Regions from separate parts of the Nocardioides dilutus genome, predicted to be linked through region 1. Evidence: predicted binding sites of a transcription regulator. Region 1 holds the regulator's gene; the other holds the start of a gene.

Region 1 (18,295 bases):
TCACCAACCACTCGCTGCTCGCGATCGACGCGATCGAGGGGGTGCCGATGATCCCCGACTACGACGCGGTGGTCATCGACGAGGCCCACGAGCTCACCTCCCGGATCACCCAGGCTGCCACCGACGAGCTGCTGCCCGCCGACGTCGACCGCGCGGCCAAACGGTCCCAGCGGCACGTCGAGGGCGAGCAGGCCAACGACCTCGCCGACGCCGGCGACCTGCTGCGCGTGGTCATGGGCGAGATCGACCCGGGCCGGATCGACGTGCCGCCGGATGCGCTGCGCGACGCGCTGGTGCTGGTCCGTGACACGGCTCGGGCCTGCCTGTCGGCCTACCCCAAGTCCGACTCGTCCGGCGAGGCCGACGCCGGGCTGACCCAGGCCAAGGGGTCGGTGCAGGAGCTGTTCGCGACCGCCGACCGGATGGCGGCGTTCAGCGAGGCCGACGTGCTCTGGCTGGCGGAAGGAGGCGACCGGATCCCGCCGCGGCTGTGCGTCGCCCCGCTCCAGGTCTGGGGGCCGATGCGCGACAAGCTGCTCAGTGACAAGGTCGTCGTGTTCACCAGCGCGACTCTGCGGCTCGGCGGCGACTTCAGCACTGTGGCCACGAGCTTCGGGCTGAAGCCCAAGGAGCTGGTCCTCGACGGCGAGCCGGGGCAGCGCACCGACGACGTGCTGCCCTGGCGCGGGATCGACGTCGGCAGCCCGTTCGACTACGGCCGCCAGGCGATCCTCTACGTCGCCAAGCACCTGCCACCGCCTGGACGCGACGGGCTGGGCAAGGCTCAGCTCGACGAGATCGTCGAGCTGGTCGACGCCGCCGGCGGCCGCACCCTCGGCCTGTTCTCCAGCCGCCGCGCGGCCGAGACCGCCGCCGAGGAGGTCCGGGTGCGGCTGCCCCACCTCACCACGCTGGCGCAGGGTGACGCGCAACTGCCCGAGCTGGCCAAGCAGTTCGTCGAGGACCCGCACACCTGCCTGTTCGGCACGCTCTCGCTGTGGCAGGGGCTCGACGTGCCGGGCGAGACGTGCCAGCTGGTGCTCATCGACCGCATCCCGTTCCCGCGGCCCGACGACCCGCTGATGAGTGCCCGGCAGCGGGCCGCCGACAAGGCGGGCGGCAACGGCTTCATGCAGGTCGCCGCCACCCACGCCGCGTTGCTGCTCGCGCAGGGCTCCGGCCGCCTCATCCGCACGACCACCGACAAGGGTGTGGTCGCGGTCCTCGACCCGCGGCTGGCGACCGCTCGCTACGGCCGCTTCCTCAGCGCCAGCCTGCCGCCGATGTGGACGACCACGGATCCGCAGGTCGTCCGCAAGGCGCTGGCGCGGTTGGCAGCCGGCAGGACCGACTGAGACGGCGGCGAGTTTCGTCGGCCGGCCGACAGAACTCTCGGCGGGACGGTGAAACTTCGTCGTCCCGGCACGGGTTTCGTCGGCCGGCCGACGAAACTGAGCTGCCTACTGGAGCCGGTCGTGGCCGTCGTAGCCCCCCTTGGGCTTGCCGACGCCGAAGTAGGCCGCCACGGTCGGCGCGACGTCGACGGTGCGGGCGTGCCGTGGCGAGGCCTTGCCGCGCGGGACGACCGGGGAGCCGCCGCCGATGAAGAACGGGATGTTGCGGGTGGCGGGATGCCCGTGGTTGCCGGGGATCGGATTTGCGGTGACCGGGTCGGGGTCGCTGAACCGCCAGCCGGCCTTGCAGAAGACGACGACGTCACCGGCCTCCGGCCCGACCCGCAGCCACCGGTTGGTCTGGGCGTGGGTCGCCAGCACGCCGGGCACGCCGCCGGCTACCGCGCGCATCCGGGCGATCGCCGCGCCCTTCTCCGAGTCGGGCCCGGTCCAGTAGAGGAGGTCGGCCCCGCCGTTGTCGGCGATCTGGACCTTGCCGGCCAGCAGCGGGTCGGCCTCGAGCGCCGACGACAGCGACACGACGTTGTGGGGCACCGACCAGTCCATCGAGTGGTCGGCGAGCACGATCACGATCGAGCGCTCCCAGCGACCCGACGACTTCAGCTCGTCGACGAACCGCCCCACCTGGGTGTCGGTCGAGGCGAGCGCGGCGCGTCGTGCGGCCTTGAGCCCGAGCGGTCCGGTGAGGTCGCTGTGTCCCATCCGGTCGATGTCGCCGAGGTTGACGAACATCAGGTGGGGGTCGACCTCGTCGAGCATCGCCAGCGCGGCGTCCATGGTGAACTGGTCGGGCGCGTGCCCGGAGACCGGCACGATCGGCTGCGGCTCCCAGCGGGCGGTGGCCCGCTCGCCGAAGACGCCGTAGAGGTATTCCTTGCTGAGCACCGTGCCGGTGCGGTAGCCCGCCTTGTTGAGCCGCTCGATGACGGTGCGGACCCTGATGTCGTCGGCCCGGTCCATGGTGCGCACCTCGCCGATGGTGCGGTCGAAGATCTCGTTGGCAGGCACGCCGCTGCGGTCCGGACGGACGCCGGTCATCATCATCACGTGGTTGGGGATGGTCTCCATCACCGGCATCGAGGAGGCCCGCGGATAGCGCAGCCCGGCGTCGCGCAGGGCCAGGAGGTTGGGCGTGAGGCCCTCGTCGATCTCATCGGGTCGGCAGCCGTCGACGACCAGCACGTAGGCGCGCCGCTTGCGCCGTTTGGGCTTGCCCTTCGTGGCGTACGACGGCGCGGCGGTCGACAGCAACACCCCGGCGGTCCCCGCGGTGAGGAGCGTGCGGCGGCCCGTGCTGATGGCGGCGAGGCCCTGGGCGAACGGCCCGTCGGCGAACGGCGTGGTCACTCGCCCACCGGCCCGTCGACCTCGTGCAGCTTGCCGGTGCCGGCCTTGGTGGCCATCGACCTGGTCCAGGTGACCGTGGTGTGGGGGTCGGCCCGGTCGCCGATGACGAACCAGTCCATCTGCGCGCGCTGGCTGGTGATGTCGAGCACCGAGTAGCCGTGGTCGTCGAAGTTGAGGTACTTGACGTGCCGGTTGTTGGCCATGATCACCGCCTCGACGGCGAGGCTCGAGGTCCGGGGCGGGGAGCCGGTGATGTCCTTGAGGTTGTTGGACGTCACCGACGAGCAGACGAACTCGACGCCGGCCGAGTCCCCGGCCGGGTAGGACGCCGGGTCGTAGGGCAGCTCGCAGGCCCAGCCAGAGTGGATGTCGCCGGTCACGAACAGCGCGTCGCCGACCCCGTGGTTGCGGATGTGCTTGAACACCTCGCGCCGGTCGGCCGTGTAGCCGTCCCACTGGTCGACGTTGTAGGGAAGGCCGTCCTCGGGCAGCAGCCCGGTCACGTCGTTGATCGGGCCGAGGATCTGGTCCGGGACGCCGGCGAAGGTCACCGGCGCGATCATCACCGGGTTGCCGATCACCTTCCACTGGGGGCCGATCCGGTCGAGCGAGTCCTTGAGCCACTGCAGCTGCTGCTTGCCGGTGATGGTGCGGGACGGGTCGCTGACCTCCGCCTCGGCGGCCGGCACCGGCGTGGGCGCGGCGGTCTGCACCTGCTCGCTGCGATAGCTGCGCAGGTCGAGCATGCTGATCTCGGCCAGCCGGCCGAACCGGAGCCGGCGGTAGAGCCGGGCGCCGTCGCGCAGCCGCGCGGTCCCGTCCATCCGCACCGGCATCCACTCGTCGTAGGCGCGGTGTGCCCGCGCCCGGCGGGCCGCGTAGTCGCCCTCGGTGGCCGGGGTGTGGTTCTCCGCGCCCGCCCCCCACTGGTCGTTGGTCACCTCGTGGTCGTCCCAGGTGATGATCCAGGGGTAGGCCGCGTGCAGGTCCTGCAGGTCGGCGTCGAGCTTGTACTGCGCGTGCCGCTGGCGGTAGTCCCCCAGCGAGACCATCTCGTGGGCCGGCTCGTGCGGGCGGATGTCGGTCTCGTCGAAGCCGTAGCCGTACTGACCCGGGGCGTACTCGTAGAGGTAGTCACCGAGGTGCAGCACGGCGTGCAGGTCGGTGCGCCTGGCCAGGGCCCGGTAGGCGGTGAACCAGCCGGCCTGGAGGTTGGCGCAGGACACCACGCCGAAGCGGAGGTGGTCCGGCGTGGCCTGGGGCTTGGGTGCGGTCCGGGTGCGGCCGACCCGGCTGGTGCCGTCGCGGAACCGGAAGCGGTAGTAGTACCAGGTCTCGGGGGTCAGCCCCGTCACGTCGACCTTGACCGTGTGGTCGCGGCCGGGGCCCGTCTCGAAGCTGCCTCGGCGGACGATCCGGCGGAGGCGCCGGTCCTTGGCGACCTCCCAACGGACTGTGACCCGTGGCCCCTTGCCCGAGCCCGGCAGGGCCCGCTTGGTCGGGGTGACCCGGGTCCAGAGGAGGACCGCGTCGGGCAGCGGGTCTCCCGAGGCGATGCCGTGCTGGAAGTAGCGGGCGCCTGCCCGGTTCGGACCGGCCACCGCGTCGCTGCCGCCTGCCAGGGCGACCGTTCCGGCGCCGACGGCGCCGACGGCGCTGCCGGCGAGCAGGGTGCGGCGGGGAAGGTGGTGGGCGGGGTCGGTCGAGGTCACAGCGCATTCAACGACCAGACGGCGGGTGCGTGACGCTTCTGGGACCGGAGTCACCGAGAGTTCACCCGGCGTACGCCGCCGAGCCGCCGGGCAAAGCACACCGCCCCAGCGGGACGAATCCCACCGGGGCGGTGCTGGGTGCTGCTGTGATGCCTGCGGTCAGACCGCCTTGCTGAGCACCGTGATGCGCTTGTCCTGGTCGGTCGGCTTGCCCGAGCACGAGAACGGCGTGCTCCGGACGTAGCACTGCGTGAACCGGACACTGGCGTTGACCAGGGTCACGTCCACGAAGTTGACCGCGCTCTTCTTGAACCCGACGGTGACCGCGCCCCGGCCCTTGGCGTTGATCGCGACGTACTTGGTCTTGACCTTGCCGTTGGCCAGGTAGGTCGTCACCACCGCGCGGGTGCCCTGGACCTTCGGGGCGCCGGCGATCGCGACCTGAAGCTTCTTGGCCTTGCCCTTCGGGGTGAACCGGTAGGCGGCCGCCGACAGGTGGTCGAGCTTGGCGGTGAACGCCTTCGCCTGACCCTTGTTGAGCTTCTTCTTGCCGTTGATCTTCGCGGTCGGGTAGTTGTTGGCCGCGCCCTCCTCGTAGAAGAGGGGTGCCCGCTGGTTGGCGGCGGAGAACAGGGCGAACTCCTTGTCCACCGAACTCTTGTAGGGCCTCTTCTTCAGGACCTGGGCCATGCCCTGGGTGAAGTACTTGTCCTTCTTGGCGCCCTTGGAGCTGTCGGCGGCCTTCCAGAAGTCGAGGATGATCTTGGGCATCCCGCCCTTCTCGGCGCGGAACTTCTCGGTGAGGTAGCGGAACCAGATCCACACGCCGTAGTGGAACAGCCCGCCGAACTTGTCGATCGACCGCTTGCGGTCGGTGATCGGGCTGTCGGCGAGGTATTGCACGTTGTCGTTGACGCCGTCGTAGAGCTCGTCCTCGGCCCAGGCGGCGGTGGCCTCCATGGCCCAGCCGTCGTCGGCGATGTCGTAGGCGAACTGCGTGGCGTGGAAGTACTCGTGGGCGACGGTCACCTGGAGGTTCTGGATCGGCGTCAGGGGGAATCCGGCGTAGTCGTTGTCGACCACGCAGTAGGCCCACACGTCGAACCGGCCCGGCCCGGTCTGCTTCTTCTGGTCGGTCGTGCAGTAGCCGTAGAGGCCCTGGGGAAGCGTGTCGACGTAGATGTCGGTCAGCGAGTCCCCGCCGAGGCTGCCGTCGGGCAGGGGCTGGCGGTAGCCGGCGCCGGCGTAGGCCTGGGCCACGCTCACCGAGGTGTTGAGCACGTCGTTGGGGCTGAACGCCGCCGGGTTCATCTCGAGGGAGTTGTAGTGGATTCGGATGTTGCCCAGGGCCATCGTCTCCGGCTTGACGGGCCGGCCGGCGAGCTTGGCGTAGGCCGCGCGGTCGGCGGCGGAGAGGTTGTCACGCTGGAGCCAGAGGTCGCGCAGCGCCATCGTCGCGTCGCCACCCTTGCCGGTGAGCGCGGTCTGGGCGCGAGACAGGGCCTGGTTGGCCGCACGTGACGACGTGTCGCCCGAGAGGTCGCCACGGTCAGCAGCCACGGCACTCGGTGCGGCGAGGGTCGCTCCAATGAGCGCCACCACGGTCACCATGGTGGCTGCCGCCCGGGAGAGAGCGGAGTGAGGCATGAGGTCTCCGATTCGAAGGTGGAAAGGAATGCCGAGCGAACGGGTCCCCGTGACCGGTCGGCGCGACCCGCTGACCTTACCCCGCGGCGGCGACATCGACGTGCGGGTTGAGGGACCGAAACCAGACGCAAACTCAGACGCGGCGCAGGACTGCGGTGACCTTGCCGAGAATCGTGGCGTGGGTGCCGTCGATCGGCTCGAAGGCGTCGTTGTGGGGCAGCAGCCAGACCTTGCCGTCCTTGCGCTGGAACGTCTTGACCGTCGCCTCGCCGTCGATCAGCGCGGCGACGATCTCGCCGTTGGAGGCGGTCTGCTCCTGGCGTACGACGACGTAGTCGCCGTCGCAGATGGCGGCGTCGATCATCGACTCACCGCTCACCTCGAGCATGAACAGCTGGCCCTCACCGACCAGGTCACGCGGCAGCGGGAACACGGCCTCCAGGTTTTCCTCGGCGAGGATCGGACCACCGGCCGCGATCCGGCCGAGCATCGGCACGTAGGTGGCCGGCGGCATCGCGTCGCCGACCCCGGTCTCGTCGTAGGACGTCTCCTCGGCGGCCGAGATCGACCGGCGGGCGGCCATCAGCTCGGGCAGGAACACCTCGAGGGCGCGCGGCCGGTTGGGGTCGCGGCGGACATAGCCCTTCTCCTCCAGCACCTTGAGCTGGTGGGCGACGCTCGAGGAGCTGGTCAGCCCGACCGCCTCGCCGATCTCGCGCATGCTCGGCGGGTAGCCGCGTGCCTCCATCGACTCCTTGAGGTGGGTGAGGATCCGCTGCTGGCGTGGGGTGAGCCCGGTCGCGTCGGGAGGACCGTCGGGCAGTTGGGAGACCTTGCTAGCCATGCGGCCAGGGTAGGGCGCCCGGCGCCATATGTTCAAACATCTGTTCGAACGGGCGTGTCGTCCGGGCCCCGGCGTGAACCCGAGGTGACAGGGGCCCGACGCCGGTCGCCATGCGCCCACCAAGGGGCGCATGGCGACCGGCGTTCAAACGACTGCCTGAACGTCTCTCGGTCAGCCGCCGAACCCGGGCCTCGACGAGGTACGCGGCGTGCCGGTCGACCCAGCGTTCGTCAGGTCGTCCACACGCGTGAGCACGATGTGAGACGGCAGGACGACGGGGATGGTGTAAGCGGCCCCACTCGACTGGCAGGTCACGGTGTAGGCCGCTGCGGTCGTGTCGAGCAACCCGCCCCCGTTGACGAACCACGTGTCGCCGCCTCCAGTGGCTCCGAGCGCTGCCACCTGACCGTTGGCGAACGGTGCTCCGCTGTCCAGGATGCACCCGAAGAAGACGGTGCCGCCGGGGACCGTGGCCGAGATCGAGAAGTTCGCGACGTACCGGCCCGGGGGAAGCCCAGGAAGGGCGAAGCGCATGATGGCCCCGGCCGAGGTGCCGCTGAGCTCGTAGCGGTAGGCCTTGGTCTGCAGGGCGGTCCCGTCGAGCCCGTCGACCAGGTCGGCGTTCAGCTTCTTGATCTTGGTCTTGTTCGACACGGCGAATGGCGCGTTGCCGGCCTTGCTCTTGAGCTTCAGCGCCGGTCCGTTGCCGGTGTTCTTGAGCTTGGTCGCCTTGTTCGCGACATTGCTCTTGCCGAGCAGCAGTGGGCCACCGGTCGCCGCGAACGCGCCGACGTTGGCCGCGCCGACGACGAGGCCGGTGCAGAGCAGGATCGTCCCGAGACGGGCACGGATGTGGGGCATGGAGCCTCTCCTAAGGTCGTTGGGCCACCAGTCGAACGCACGAGCCCCACTTCGCGCCATGACCCGATCGGACTAGTCGTCTCCCGAGCCGACCGGGCGTCACGGCCGGGGTTCGACACCGCCGACACCGGTGCTGTTGGTGGCGGTGACGTCGTCCACCCTGGTCAGCACGAGTCGGGCCGGGTATCGCGAGTCATTGGGGATCGTCACCGTCGTGCCGCCGGCGCGCTGGCACGCAAGCCGGTACGTCGCGGTGGTGGTGTCGAGGTAGCCACTGCCGCTGACGAACCAGTTGCCGCTCCCCGCATCGATCCCGGCGGCGGCCACGGGGACGACCACGTTGGGTTCCGTCCCGGTCAGCAGGAAGCAGGCGAAGAGCGCCGGCGAACCGCCGATGTTGGCTGACACGGAGAAGCTCGCGTGGTAGCGACCCGAGGGCAGCCCTGGGAGCGCGAACGTGACGTAGACGGCATTGAGGCCGATGGCGGTCAGCTCGTAGACGTAGCTCTTCGTCTGGAGCCCAGTGCTGTCGAGCCCGTCGACCAGGTCGGCGTTGAGCTTGGTGACCTTCGTGGAGTTGGAGACCTTGAGCGGCGCCCTGCCGCCCTTGCTCTTCAGCGACAGCGCCGCGCCGTTGCCGGTTGTCTTGAGCTTGGTGGTCTTGCTGGCGGTGTTGCCCTTGCCCAGCAGGAGCGGACCGCCGGTGGCGGCGAAGGCCCCGAGGTTGGCGGCGCCGACCAGCAGCACCGCGGCGAGGAGGACGGGGACGAGTCGACTGCGACGAGCACTCACTGCGGGCTCCTTGGGTTGGTTCCGGGCAGTCCAGCGGACCGCCGTCGAGTCCGCAAGGGTTGCGAGGTTGCTGCTTGACTGCCGGGCATGAGCACCAACAGTTGTGTCGTCACCGGGGGAGCGCGCGGCATCGGCCGTGCCATCGCCGAGCAGATGGTCGCCCGCGGGCATCGGGTCGTGGTGACCGATCTCGACGGTGAAGGCGCCGAACGGACGGCCGCCGAGATCGGCGCCGCCGAGGGCATCGCCCAGGACGTCCGCGACCCCGAATCGCACCGTGCGGTCGCCGAGGCCGCCGGGCGGCACGGACCGTTGACGGCGTGGTTCAACAACGCCGGGGTCGCCTTCGACCAGGACCTCGTCGACCTCTCCGACGAGCAGGTGCACACCACCGTCGCGGTCAACCTGCTCGGGGTCATCTGGGGCACCCGTGCCGCCGTCGACGCGTTCGGGGCGGCCGGCGGCGACGTCGTCATCACCTCGTCGCTGTCGGCGCTCGGGCCCGTGCCCAACCTCTCGGCGTACGCCGCGACGAAGGCGGCCGTGCTGTCGCTCGCGACGTCGGTCCACCTCGAGACGCCTCCCAACGTCCGGGTGCACGCGCTGTGCCCCGACGGGGCGGCGACGCCGATGGTCCATGGCATGGCCGGCGGCAAGGCCGAGAAGCTGGTCAGGTCCGGCGGCCGGCTCCTGACCCCCGAGGAGGTCGCCACGGCTGCGGTCGGGCTGGTCGGCAGTCGGCGGGTGGTCAGGACCATCCCAGGATGGCGGGCCCCGGTGATGCGGTTCGGGAGCCTGATCCCCTCCCAGGCCGGCCCGGCGATGAAGCTGTTCGAGCTCCAGGGGAGCCGCCGGACCCGCTAGCCCTGCTGTCCGCCTGAGGGCGACACGCCGTTCGAACAAATGTTCGCGCGGTGCTTGATTCTGTTCGAACAGGTGCTCTACTCTCGTACACATGTTCGATCGAACGTCTGATCGAACCGCTGATCTCGAAAGGGCCACTGTCGGTGGTCCCTTCTAGAACTTGAGACCAGACCGACCACCCCTTCCCCTGGAGGTCACGATGAGCACCTTGACGATCGGCCCGGCGTTCCGCCCGGTCCCGCTCGCGCCCCGATCGCCCCGATCGACGGTGCGGCTGACGCGTCGTGGGCGAGTCGTGGTCTTCCTGCTCTCCTTGGTGCTGGCGTTCGCGATCGGCATCCTGGTCGCGGCCGGCTCCGTCGCCACCGGTGAGGCCGGCACGCCCGAGCCCACCCGGGTCGTGACCGTCAGCACCGGGGACACGCTCTGGGGCATCGCCGCCGACCTTGCCGACGACGGCGACGTGCAGGCCATGATCACCCGCATCGAGCGGCTCAACGCCCTCGACTCCGGGATGCTCTCCGCCGGCCAGCGTCTGGTGGTCCCGGCCGACTGATCGCCACACCAAGACTTCGCCAGCCGCTTCGACCCCGGCTGGCGGGCCGGGGAAGAACAGGGGCGGAGCCGGGGGCTCCGCCCCTGCGGCTTGTCGGTGGTCGAGGAGGTCGCGCAGCGACCGTCTCGAGACCAGGTGAGCCGGGGCTGGGACTATCGGGTCATGGCCGGCTACTCAGGCACCCCACTGGCGAAGAAGATCGGCATCAAGGACGACCACGTAGTCCTCTTCGACGGCGCGCCGGAGGCCCTTGACCTCGACGCCGGTGGCGCCCGGGTGGTACGCCGCCTGCCGGCCGGCGTCGACGTCACGCTGACCTTCCACACGACGTACGCCGGTCTCGCCCGGAGGCTGCCGACGCTGTTCGACCGCACCACGACCGCCGGCATGGTGTGGGTGTGCTGGCCCAAGAAGGCGGCGCAGAAGACGCCGCGCAACCCCGACGGCATCGCCAGCGACCTCGACGAGAACACGGTGCGCGACCTCGGCCTCGAGCTCGGGTGGGTGGACGTCAAGGTCGCCGCCGTCGACGACACGTGGTCGGGACTGAAGTTCGTCAGGCGGCTCGCGGACCGCTAGCGGTCAGTGCTTGTGCGGCTTCTTCTCCTCCAGGACCCCGAGCTTGCGCAGCAGCAGCGTGCCCAGCATCAGCGACAGGAACAGGCACGCCACCGCGCCGAGCGAGGCGACCGCCAGGAAGATCCAGGCCTGGCTGTCACCGCCGCGCGCGGTGCGGCCGAAGTCGATAGCGGCCCACACCAGGAAGCCCCAGGCGGCCAGTGCGAGGACGGAGGCGGCGGCAATCCCAACGAGCTGCGGCTGGATCCCGCGCCGGCGGCGCTCGCCGCGACGCGCGCCCGCCCGCTTGGGCTCCGCCCGGCCTGCCACCTCGACATTCTGGCCCGCCGGGCCGCTCGGTGCCGGTGCGCCACGCGGCAGTCCCGACACGGCCTCGACACAGCCTCGACACGCCGGTCCGGAAGCCGGGCCAGGCCCTCTGACCTGCGCAAACGCACGGAGTGTGACCCAGATCAAAAAAGAGCCGGTCGGGGTCTTGCGTGGCCCGACCCCACGGGCGTACCGTCACCACTAGATGTAGTACTTACACCGGTGTAGTTATCCACATCTAGTCCCCAGATCGGGGCATAGGTCGCACAGCTAGCCGGTTGTTCTACACAGGGAAACGCCCGTTATCCACAGTTCCAGGACGCCCGACGCCGGGTCGTTGAAGCGCGCCCACGACCGTCACGAGAGGAGGACCGAGGATGCACTGCCCGTTCTGCCGCAACACCGACACCAAGGTCCTCGACTCCCGGGTCGCCGAGGACGGCGGCTCGATCCGCCGCCGCCGGGTGTGCGCCGAGTGCGAGCAGCGGTTCACCACCCTCGAGCTGATGCAGCTCACGGTGGTGAAGCGGTCCGGGGCCACCGAGGCCTTCAGCCGCGACAAGGCGATCGCCGGTGTCCGCAAGGCCTGCAACGGCCGGCCGGTCACCGAGGACGACCTCGCGTGCCTGGGCCAGGCGGTCGAGGACGCGCTGCGCGGCTCCGGGCAGGCCGAGTTCCCCGCCCACGAGATCGGCATGGCCATCCTGGCCCCGCTGCGCGAGCTCGACGAGGTCGCCTACCTGCGCTTCGCCAGCGTCTACAAGTCCTTCGAGTCCGCCGAGGACTTCGAGATCGAGATCGCCTCGCTGCGCAGCCACCGCGCCGAGCAGCTCGCCGAGCTGGTCGGCGAGCTCGCCGACCAGCCCCAGCCCGCCAACACGGGCTGACCACAGACCGCCCGGTACGTCGTGGGGAAGCGGCGTACCGGGCGCAACACCTTTGATTCGCCCAGCCGCCGTACTCACCCAGGAGTGTCGGTGGCACCAGCAACAATCGAGATACGACGCACAGGGGAGAAGCGCATGACCGAGGTAGTCAACGGGCCGTCCAACGGGCCCTCGAGCGGCAAGGCCGGTGCCAAGGCCAACAGCGGCACCGGGCTCACGATCGAGCGCGTCTTCAGCACCGAGGGCGTCCACCCCTACGACGAGCTCACCTGGGAGCGCCGCGACGTCGTCCAGACCAACTGGAAGACCGGCGAGACGGTCTTCGAGCAGCGCGGCGTGGAGTTCCCCGACTTCTGGTCGGTCAACGCCTCCACCATCGTCACGACGAAGTACTTCCGCGGCGCGGTCGGCACCGACGCCCGCGAGTGGAGCCTCAAGCAGCTCATCGACCGGGTGGTCAAGACCTACCGCAAGGCCGGCGAGGACAACGGCTACTTCAAGTCCGAGGCCGACGCCGAGCTCTTCGAGCACGAGCTGACCTGGCTGCTCGTCCACCAGTACTTCTCGTTCAACTCCCCGGTCTGGTTCAACGTCGGCACGGCCTCTCCCCAGCAGGTCTCCGCGTGCTTCATCCTCTCCGTCGACGACTCGATGGACTCGATCCTTAACTGGTACAAGGAGGAGGGGTTCATCTTCAAGGGCGGCTCGGGTGCCGGCCTCAACCTCTCCCGGATCCGCTCGTCCAAGGAGCTGCTCTCCAGCGGCGGCACGGCGTCCGGCCCGGTCTCCTTCATGCGCGGCGCCGACGCGTCCGCGGGCACCATCAAGTCCGGTGGCGCCACCCGCCGCGCGGCCAAGATGGTCGTCCTCGACGTCGACCACCCCGACATCGAGGAGTTTGTGATGACCAAGGCGCGCGAGGAGGACAAGATCCGCGCGCTGCGTGACGCCGGCTTCGACATGGACCTCGGCGGCCACGACATCACCTCGGTGCAATACCAGAACGCCAACAACTCGGTCCGGGTCAGCGACGAGTTCATGCGCGCGGTCGAGGACGGCACCGAGTTCGGCCTGCGCGCCCGCAAGACCGGCGAGGTCATCGAGACCGTCGACGCCCGCGAGCTGTTCCGCAAGATCAGCCAGGCCGCGTGGGAGTGCGCCGACCCCGGCCTTCAGTACGACGACACGATCAACGACTGGCACACCAACCCCGAGACCGGCCGGATCACCGCGTCCAACCCGTGCTCGGAATACATGTCGCTCGACAACTCCTCGTGCAACCTCGCGTCGCTCAACCTGCTCAAGTTCCTCAAGGACGACGACACCTTCGACGCCGTCCGGTTCGCCCAGGCGGTCGAGTTCATCATCACCGCGATGGACATCTCCATCTGCTTCGCCGACTTCCCGACCGAGGCGATCGGAGTCACCACGCGTGACTACCGCCAGCTCGGCATCGGCTACGCCAACCTCGGCGCGCTGCTGATGGCGATGGGTCTCGGCTACGACTCCGACGGCGGCCGCGCCATGGCCGCCGCGATCACCTCGCTGATGACCGGCACCTCCTACCGCCGCTCGGCCGAGATCGCCGGCGTCGTCGGCCCCTACGCCGGCTACGCCCGCAACGCCGAGGCCCACAAGCGGGTCATGCGCAAGCACCAGGCCGCCAACGACACGGTCCGCACGCTCGGGATCGCGGACCGCCAGGTCCACCAGCTCGCCACCGTCGCCTGGGCCGACGTCCAGGAGATCGGCGCCAAGAACGGGTTCCGCAACGCGCAGGCCTCGGTGCTCGCGCCCACCGGCACCATCGGCTTCATGATGGACTGCGACACCACCGGCATCGAGCCGGACTTCTCGCTGGTCAAGTTCAAGAAGCTCGTGGGCGGCGGCTCGATGCAGATCGTCAACCAGACGATCCCGCGGGCGCTGCGCAAGATGGGCTACCAGCCTGAGCAGGTCGAGGCGATCGTCGCCTACATCGGCGAACACGGCCACGTCATCGACGCGCCCGGTCTCAAGCTCGAGCACTACGAGGTCTTCGACACCGCGATGGGTGCCCGGGCCCTCAAGCCGATGGGCCACGTGCGGATGATGGCGGCCTGCCAGCCGTTCCTCAGCGGTGCCATCAGCAAGACCGTCAACCTGCCCGAGTCCGCCACGGTCGAGGAGATCGAGGAGGTCTACCTCCAGTCCTGGAAGCTCGGCCTCAAGGCCACGGCCATCTACCGCGACAACTGCAAGGTCGGCCAGCCGCTGTCCGACGGCAAGTCCGACTCGTCCAAGAAGGACCAGGGCCGCGCCGCCGCCCACATGGCGGGCGACGCCGAGACCAAGGTCGTGGAGAAGATCGTCCACGCCCCGCTGCGCAAGCGGCTCCCCAAGAGCCGGGTCTCGCGCACCACGTCGTTCACCGTCGGTGGCGCCGAGGGCTACATGACCTCGGGTGCCCACGACGACGGCGAGCTCGGCGAGATCTTCCTCAAGCTCGGCAAGCAGGGCTCCACGCTTGCCGGTGTCATGGACGCGTTCTCGATCGCGGTCTCGATCGGCCTTCAGTACGGCGTCCCGCTGGAGACCTACGTCTCGAAGTTCACCAACCTGCGCTTCGAGCCCGCCGGCCTCACCGACGACCCCGACGTCCGGATGAGCCAGTCGATCATGGACTACATCTTCCGCCGGCTCGCCCTCGACTACCTGCCCTTCGAGCAGCGCGAGGCGATGGGCATCTACTCCGCCGAGGAGCGCCAGCGCTACCTCGAGACCGGCTCCTACGAGCCCGTCCTCGAGGAGATCGGCTCGCCCGCCGAGCTGATCGATGATGAGTCGGTGGTCGAGCAGCGAGCGCTAGCGAGCGTCGTCGAGACCACGGAAGCCGACGCTGAGACTGAAGCCCCGGTCGCCGAGGTCAAGGAAGCCCACACTTCCGCGGAGCTCATGGAGAAGATCACCGGCACTGCCATCGACTCCCCGCTCTGCATGACCTGCGGCACGAAGATGCGCCCCGCCGGCTCTTGCTACGTCTGCGAGGGCTGCGGATCGACCTCGGGATGTAGCTGATCCTTCGCGGCTGACTGCCGCCAACAACCACCGGTCCGGACCTCGACCTCGAGAACCGGGCCGGTGGTGTGTTCAGAAGGACCGAGGGGGTCTGAGCGTGGACGCCTAATCGCGGAGAGAACATTTATGTTCTCGTACCTAGTGTCTGCGCCTCCCAGTGTGGCGGGGTGTCAAACACCAAGGCGGGGATTCATCGGCCTCTCCCCGAACCCGTCGCGGCCGCCCTCGCCGGCGCTCTGCGTGGGCACCGCACCAGTCGGGGAGTGACGCAGGAAGACCTCGCCACACGCGCCGGCGTCTCGGTCCAGATGGTGCGGCGCCTCGAGGCAGGCACCGCCAACCCCACTCTCGGCACCCTCCATGCCGTCACGATCGCTCTCGATATCACCTGGACCGACCTCCTTCTGGAGATCGAGCGGTGACCGACTACTTCTTTGGTGAAATCCTGGGCCATCCCGTCGGCACGACCTACGAGAGCCGCATCGAGGCCGCCGAGGAAGGTGTCCACCAAGTTCGAGTACAAGGCATCGCAGGCAACCGAAGCGTCGGCTGCGCCTCGATCGTCCTCAACGGCGGCTACGACACCGACGAGGACTACGGCCACGAGATCTTCTACACCGGCTCCGGCGGCCAAGACCCGCAGAATCGGAAGCGACACATCGCCGACCAAGATCTCGACGCCAGCGACAACGCTGCCCTCGTCACTAGCGAAGCGACTGGTGAACCCATCCGCATCATCCGCGGCTGGAAGGGAGCACCCGACTACTCACCCCCGACTGGTTATCGCTACGACGGCCTCTACAAGGTCATCAAGCACTACCCATTGATCCCCGAAGACGGCTTCCGCCGTTGGATGTTCCACCTCGTCCAACTAACGCCAGAGGAAGCCGCCTCCCACACGCCGCCGGAGAACAGCGAAGCCAACGCGCTGGCCTACACCGAGCACGACCTTGGATCCGGACCCATGGGCGGGGACGAAGCTCCCTCGCGATCCGCGCGCCCGATAGACCCGTTCTTCGATGCGCCTGCCGAAATCGTCATACCCGCAGGCAAGACCGATCCCGGTATCAAGACCGTAATCAGCCAGCGGGTAATCCGGGACACCAAGATCACCGCCACGGTGAAAGTCATGTACGTCAACGCCTGCCAGATCTGCGGCACCCAACTTGCCACCAGGACGGGCTACTACTCCGAAGGCGCCCACATCCGCCCGCTAGGCAAGCCCCATCACGGCCCCGACACGATGGGCAACGTCCTGTGCCTCTGTCCCAACCACCACGCAGCGTTTGACAAGGGCGGCATCTACCTTGACGACGACCTCAGCGCCCGCGACGCCGATGGCAATGTGATCGACACGCTCTCGGTTGATTCTGACCACGACATCGACCTGAACAATGTCCGCTACCACCGGATGCATCACGGTCACGACATTGTGGGGAAGCACGACCTGTCTCCTTGATGGAAGATCCAGCCAGCGCTCGGCCATCGGTGTTCGCAGGTAGCGCCCTCTGCGCGGAGCACGCTCGTGGCTCAAGGTCGGCGGGTGCTAGCACGCAAGGTCCCGCTGGATCCTGGTGATCGCCGGGATGTCCGCGGGGGCCCAGTCGAGTTCCGCTATTGCTTCGGGGCTCGACCACCGAACCTGGGCGTGCTCAGTTAGCTGCGGATCCCCCTCCAGCAATGTGCAGTAGAACGTGGTGAGGGTGATTGTGGCGAAGTCGTAGTCATGCGTTGTGCTCTCAACCTGCTCGCCGACCGCGACGAGGCACTTGAGTTCCTCGTCGATCTCGCGTTGAAGAGCCTCGCGCGGGCTCTCTCCTGGCTCGATCTTGCCGCCAGGGAACTCCCACTTGAATGGCAGGTTGCCCTCGTCACCACGCTGCGCGCAGAGGACCTTGCCGTCTTTCACGATGACCGCGCCTACGACCTCGATATGGCTCAAGCGTGCTCTCCTCGACTCCTGGCGCAGTGTAGGTCGAGTTCGAAGAGTCGCTCCGTGGCCGCGACCACCACTCGCACACATCGTGCCGACGCCCAAGCGGGTGGTTCTCGTCAGATCTCAAGACACACCAGCTGTTGTCCTCTTAGGTTCCTGGCCGGGAGAACGGATGGTCAGGGTGTCCACATCAGAGCCTGCTGAGGCGTTGCAGAAGGCGGCGCGGCTGCGCCGTGAAGTCGAGCAGATGGAACCCCGCACGCCAAAGCGCCGAAGCTTCGCAGGGCGCTTCTTCTCGTTCGTCAGGACTTCTTTGACATGCCTGGTGCTCATCGTTCTCGCTGTTGACGTGTGGCTTGCCTACGACGCTTTCCGTAGGGAAGCGCCCGAGTCGGGAACCAGTGCCTCGTCGCCAGCTGACGGTCCGACGTACTCGGACCTCGAGATCTTCGACAGCGGCGGCCGCTTCGCCGGGCAGGTGGCGATCACCAACCCGTTCGACCGGGACATCGAAGTGTTCGTGACAGTCGACTTGTACGACGGCGAGCAGAACGTCGGCGAGGTCAGCGGCAACGTGACCTTGAGGCCGGACTCGACCTCGACCGTCGAACTGCGGGGATTCGACGACCTTGTGTCGTACACCGAGACTCGAGTGCATCTCAGCGGCTGGCCGCTGTAGCCGCCTGAGTCGGCGACGTCAGGTCCGCAGATCGAGCCAGGAGAGGCCTCCGGCCAGGCGCGACCGACCCCCTGCCGCCGCCTGGGTTGCGGCAGCACCAGAGGCTGCAGCTAGGCCGGGATGGTCCGGCCCGCCGCGGCCATCAGCCGTTGGGTGTCGGTGGCGTCGGGAGGTGGTGTCGTGGGTGGCTTGACCAGTCCGATCTCGACGGTGTGCTCGGTGCAGGTCAGCTCCACGACTCGGGTCATCCCAGGGATCCACTCGGGTGGGAACTCGATGGCGCGACCCACGCTTGCGGACACGTCCCACGCATGGGCGGCCGCGTCGACGAGGGCGAAGTTGATGACCACGGCGCCGGGCAGCTCGCCGAACGGCGTGGCGTGGGTCGCGGTCATCACGCCGTCGGTGCGCCACAGCTCCACCACCTGCGCTGTGGCCTCGGCGGCGATGGGAGCGAGGTCCCCTTCGTAGGGCACGGCGGCCATCGCCTCGTCCTGTGGCATGAGGTCGTGACCGGTCACGAGGCCGGCCCAGAAGAGCTGGTTCTTGATCGCATGGCTGGCGAGGCGGCGTACGGTCCAGGGCGGGCAGTTGCTGACCAGGTCCATCTCCGCGTCGGCGAGCTCTCCGATGACCCGGCTCAGCTCGAGCTCCGCCTCAGCCAGCAGCGTCAGATCGTCCATCTCGTGCCCCCTCCGGACTGCGCCCACACTACTCACGCCGAACGGGCCAGACTGGCGGCGTGAGCCGGGAGGTACGCCGAGGCAACCTGCCCAGGGCGGTCGCGACCTTGATCGGGCGCGACCACGC
Region 2 (3,865 bases), on a different contig from region 1:
TCCTGCAGCTCGTCGAGGTCGGCCCCCAGCGTCTGCAGAGCCGCCACCCCCGCGTCCTTGTCGCCGGTGAACCCCGGCGTCCCGTCCGCCGGGATGGCCGAGAGGTCGACCGGGCCCGGGGACAGGCGCAGGAGAGAAGCGTCAATCGTGGAGGTCACCGGGGCATTGTCGCCCAGCGGTGGCCAGCTCCTCCCGCACCACCCCGAACGCCAGCCCCGGAGGGTAGCCCTTGCGGGCCAGCATGCCGACCAGCCGCCGGGTGGCGACCTGGTCGTCGAGGCCCCGCATGGAGCGCAGCCGCTTGCGGACCAACTCGTGGGCGGCCGCCGCCTCGTCGGCCGGGTCGATCTCGTCGAGCGCCTCCTTGGCGACCTCGTCGTCGACACCCTTGCGACGCAGCTCCTGGGCCAGCACCCGCCGCGACAGCCCCTTGCCCTGCTGTCGCTGGCTCACCCACGTGCGGGCGAACGCGCCGTCGTCGACCAGCCCTACCTCCTCGAACCGGTCGAGCAGGGCGGTCGCGATCTCGCCGGGCACGTTGCGGCTGGCCAGCTTGTCGCTGAGCTCCTTGCGACTGCGCGCCCGACCGGTCAGCTGGTCGAGCAGGATGCGGCGGGCCACCGACTCCGGGTCGGCGTCGGGGCCGGCCGCATCCTCGTCCTCTGGAAGGTGCTCAGAAGGCATCGACGCCGACCGGCTCGACCGCGACCACGTCGGCCTCCGCGTCGACCGTCGGACCGACACCGAGCTTCTCCAGGATCTTCTTCTCCAGCTCGTCGGCCAGGTCAGGGTTGTCCTTGAGGAACTGGCGGGAGTTCTCCTTGCCCTGACCGAGCTGGTCGCCCTCGTAGGTGTACCAAGCGCCGGCCTTGCGGACCAGGCCCGCCTCGACGCCCACGTCGATCAGACCGCCCTCGCGGCTGATGCCCAGGCCGTACATGATGTCGAACTCGGCCTGCTTGAACGGGCTCGCGACCTTGTTCTTGACGACCTTGACCCGGGTGCGGTTGCCGACCATGTCGGTGCCGTCCTTGAGCGTCTCGATGCGGCGGACGTCGAGCCGCACCGAGGAGTAGAACTTCAGCGCCCGGCCACCGGTGGTCGTCTCAGGTGAACCGAACATCACACCGATCTTTTCCCGCAGCTGGTTGATGAAGATCGCGGTCGTGCCGGAGTTGTTGAGGGCGCCGGTGATCTTGCGCAGCGCCTGGCTCATCAGCCGGGCCTGGAGGCCGACGTGGCTGTCGCCCATCTCGCCCTCGATCTCGGCCCGTGGCACCAAGGCTGCGACGGAGTCGATGACCACCAGGTCGAGGGCACCGGAGCGGATCAGCATGTCGGTGATCTCGAGCGCCTGCTCACCCGAGTCGGGCTGGGAGACCAGGAGCGCGTCGGTGTCGACCCCGAGGGCCTTGGCGTAGTCGGGGTCGAGGGCGTGCTCGGCGTCGATGAAGGCGACGATGCCGCCGGCCTTCTGCGCGTTGGCGACGGCGTGCAGGGCCACGGTGGTCTTGCCGCTCGACTCGGGACCGTAAATCTCGACCACCCGGCCGCGCGGCAGGCCGCCGATGCCGAGGGCGACGTCGAGCGCGATGGAACCCGTGGGGATCACCTCGAGCGGGGCACGCACCTCGTCACCGAGGCGCATCACCGACCCCTTGCCGAAGGACTTCTCGATGTTGGCGAGGGCGGCGTCGAGGGCCTTCTCGCGGTCTGCTGCAGCCATGCTTGGTGCCTTCCTGATCGGGTCGGGTCGGTGCTCCTTCGACGCTAGGGAGGGCCACCGACACCGGGTCCGAGCTCACGGCCGGCTGTGGAGGGCACCTCCTGCGTCACACCTGTGGACAGGAACGTACCGAACAGATGTTCGATCCCCCGCGCGACACGCCGGGCCAGCCGGGGTCAGGCCGGAAGGGTCACCAGGAACCGGCAGCCGGCGTGACCGCCGGGGCTCTCGGGCGAGACGTTCTCGACCGTCACGACGCCACGATGCGCCTCGACGATCCCCTTCACGATGGCCAGGCCCAGGCCGGCACCCCCGCCCATGTGGACGTCGGGGGTCCGGGCCGGCGCGCCACGCCAGGCCACGTCGAAGACCCGGTGCATGTCCTCCTCCGACATCCCCCCGCACTCGTCGGTGACGCTGAGCTCCACGCCGTCGGCGACCGCCCGGGCCTGGATCTCGACGCTGCCGTCGGCCGGGGTGTGCCGGATGGCGTTCATCAGCAGGTTGGTCATCACCCGGGAGAGGCCGACCGCGTCGGCGACGACCTCGACGCCCTCCTCGACCCGGCCTCCCAGCCGCACCGACCGCGCGCGGGCCACCGGGTCGGCGCCGGCGATCGCCTCGCTGATCACGTCGTGCAGCGCCACCGGCTCGGGCGACATGGTGAGCACGCCGGCATGGATCCTGGAGAGCTCGAAAAGGTCGTCGACCATCCGGACCATCCGGTCGACCTCGGCCCGGATCTGACGGTGGTAACGCGCGGGGTCCTCGGCCATGCCGTCCTCGAGCGCCTCGGTCATCGCCCGCATGCCGGCCAGCGGGGTGCGCAGGTCGTGGGAGACCCAGGAGACCAGCTCGCGCCGGGACGCCTCGAGCTGCGTCTCCCGTCGACGGGACTCCTCCAGCCGCTCGCTCGTCCTGGCGAGCTCCTCCGAGAGCGCCTGCAGCTCACTGGGGCCGCGGTGGCCCCCGACGTAGGAGCCGTGGGCGTCGAGGCTGCGGACATCGCGACGCAACGCCTCCGACCATCGCCCGATCGCGGCACCGACGGTGAGCGCGACGAGCAGCGCGACGGTGCCGGAAGCGGCGGTCACCAGGGTGACCACCTCCCGGTCGTGGTCGGAGAGGAACATCAGCCGCGCGATGGCGATGACTCCGGCGAGCACGGACCCGATGGCCACAGCGACGACCAGCGCAAGCTGCCACAGGATCGACCGGCGGCGGATCGACCAGGCGACGGCGAGACCGACGATGCCCACGCCGAGCGCGCAGGCGACCGCCACGAGCAGGATCTGCAGCTGGTCGCTGGTCATCAGACGGTCTCCCACCGGTAGCCGACGCCCCACACGGTCTGGAGCCGGACAGGACGGGTCGGGTCTGCCTCGATCTTCTCCCGCAGGCGCCGCACGTGCACCGTCACCGTCGACTGGTCACCGAACGACCAGCCCCACACCTTCTCGAGCAGCTCCTCACGCGAGTACGCCTTACCCGGGTGCGCGATCAGGAAGCGCAGCAGGTCGAACTCACGCCCGGTCAGCGCGAGGACCTCGCCGTCGCGGTAGGCCTCGTGCCGACCCTCGTCGACGAGGAGATCCCCGTCGACGAGCCGCCGCGGTGACACCGGCGAGCTCACCCGGCGCAGCACCGAGTCCACCCGCAGCGCCAGCTCCCGCGGGCTGAACGGCTTGGTGACGTAGTCGTCGGCACCCACCTCCAGGCCCACCACGCGGTCGGTCTCCTCGCCGAGGGCGGTCAGCATGATGACCGGGACGTCGCCGTCCTGACGCAGCTGCCGGCACACCTCGATCCCGTCGATGCCGGGCAGCATCAGGTCGAGGACGACCAGGTCGTGCGGTTCCTCGCGCTGGCGGGCCAGGGCGGTCTCGCCGTCCTCGGCCTCGACGACCTCGTGATCGTGGGCGCGCAGGTAGGACACGACGACCTCGCGCACGGTCGCGTCGTCGTCGACCACGAGCACTCTGGCCACGGTCACTCTCCCTGCTGCCGTCGCGAGCGTACGAGGGTGGCCACGACGGTGGCGAGGAGGACGACCCCGGCGAGGGCCAGCCAGCCCGCGGTGTAGTCGCGGTCGAGCAGCGTGGGGTTGTCGGGACGGGCGCCGAATCGGCCCAGCACGGG

Evidence for each region. The regulator LexA, encoded in region 1, represses DNA repair genes until DNA is damaged. The targets are predictions, from matches to a motif close to TCGAACANNTGTTCGA.
Region 2: recA (recombinase RecA) is a predicted target of LexA. The motif match lies at 1,856-1,871, and genes of this name have one in related genera.

What each region holds. Positions count from the first base shown of each region.
Region 1 is NZ_BAAGYA010000002.1:166,942-185,236, forward strand. Features, by position in the region: gene ACYVC6_RS10330 (ATP-dependent DNA helicase) at 1-1,355, shown strand, start outside; gene ACYVC6_RS10335 (alkaline phosphatase family protein) at 1,461-2,762, opposite strand; gene ACYVC6_RS10340 (alkaline phosphatase D family protein) at 2,759-4,474, opposite strand; gene ACYVC6_RS10345 (MXAN_6640 family putative metalloprotease) at 4,634-6,121, opposite strand; gene lexA (transcriptional repressor LexA) at 6,255-6,965, opposite strand; gene ACYVC6_RS10355 (hypothetical protein) at 7,137-7,826, opposite strand; gene ACYVC6_RS10360 (hypothetical protein) at 7,926-8,618, opposite strand; gene ACYVC6_RS10365 (SDR family NAD(P)-dependent oxidoreductase) at 8,706-9,482, shown strand; gene ACYVC6_RS10370 (LysM peptidoglycan-binding domain-containing protein) at 9,682-10,038, shown strand; gene ACYVC6_RS10375 (DUF3052 domain-containing protein) at 10,201-10,617, shown strand; gene ACYVC6_RS10380 (hypothetical protein) at 10,621-10,926, opposite strand; gene nrdR (transcriptional regulator NrdR) at 11,304-11,813, shown strand; gene ACYVC6_RS10390 (vitamin B12-dependent ribonucleotide reductase) at 11,949-14,870, shown strand; gene ACYVC6_RS10395 (helix-turn-helix domain-containing protein) at 15,038-15,292, shown strand; gene ACYVC6_RS10400 (YDG/SRA domain-containing protein) at 15,289-16,329, shown strand; gene ACYVC6_RS10405 ((deoxy)nucleoside triphosphate pyrophosphohydrolase) at 16,417-16,812, opposite strand; gene ACYVC6_RS10410 (hypothetical protein) at 16,988-17,485, shown strand; gene ACYVC6_RS10415 (TIGR03086 family metal-binding protein) at 17,596-18,168, opposite strand; gene ACYVC6_RS10420 (LuxR C-terminal-related transcriptional regulator) at 18,228-18,295, shown strand, end outside.
Region 2 is NZ_BAAGYA010000003.1:306,949-310,813, reverse strand. Features, by position in the region: gene ACYVC6_RS17190 (polyphosphate kinase 2 family protein) at 1-176, opposite strand, end outside; gene ACYVC6_RS17185 (regulatory protein RecX) at 142-684, opposite strand; gene recA (recombinase RecA) at 674-1,726, opposite strand; gene ACYVC6_RS17175 (sensor histidine kinase) at 1,903-3,039, opposite strand; gene ACYVC6_RS17170 (response regulator transcription factor) at 3,039-3,713, opposite strand; gene ACYVC6_RS17165 (hypothetical protein) at 3,716-3,865, opposite strand, start outside.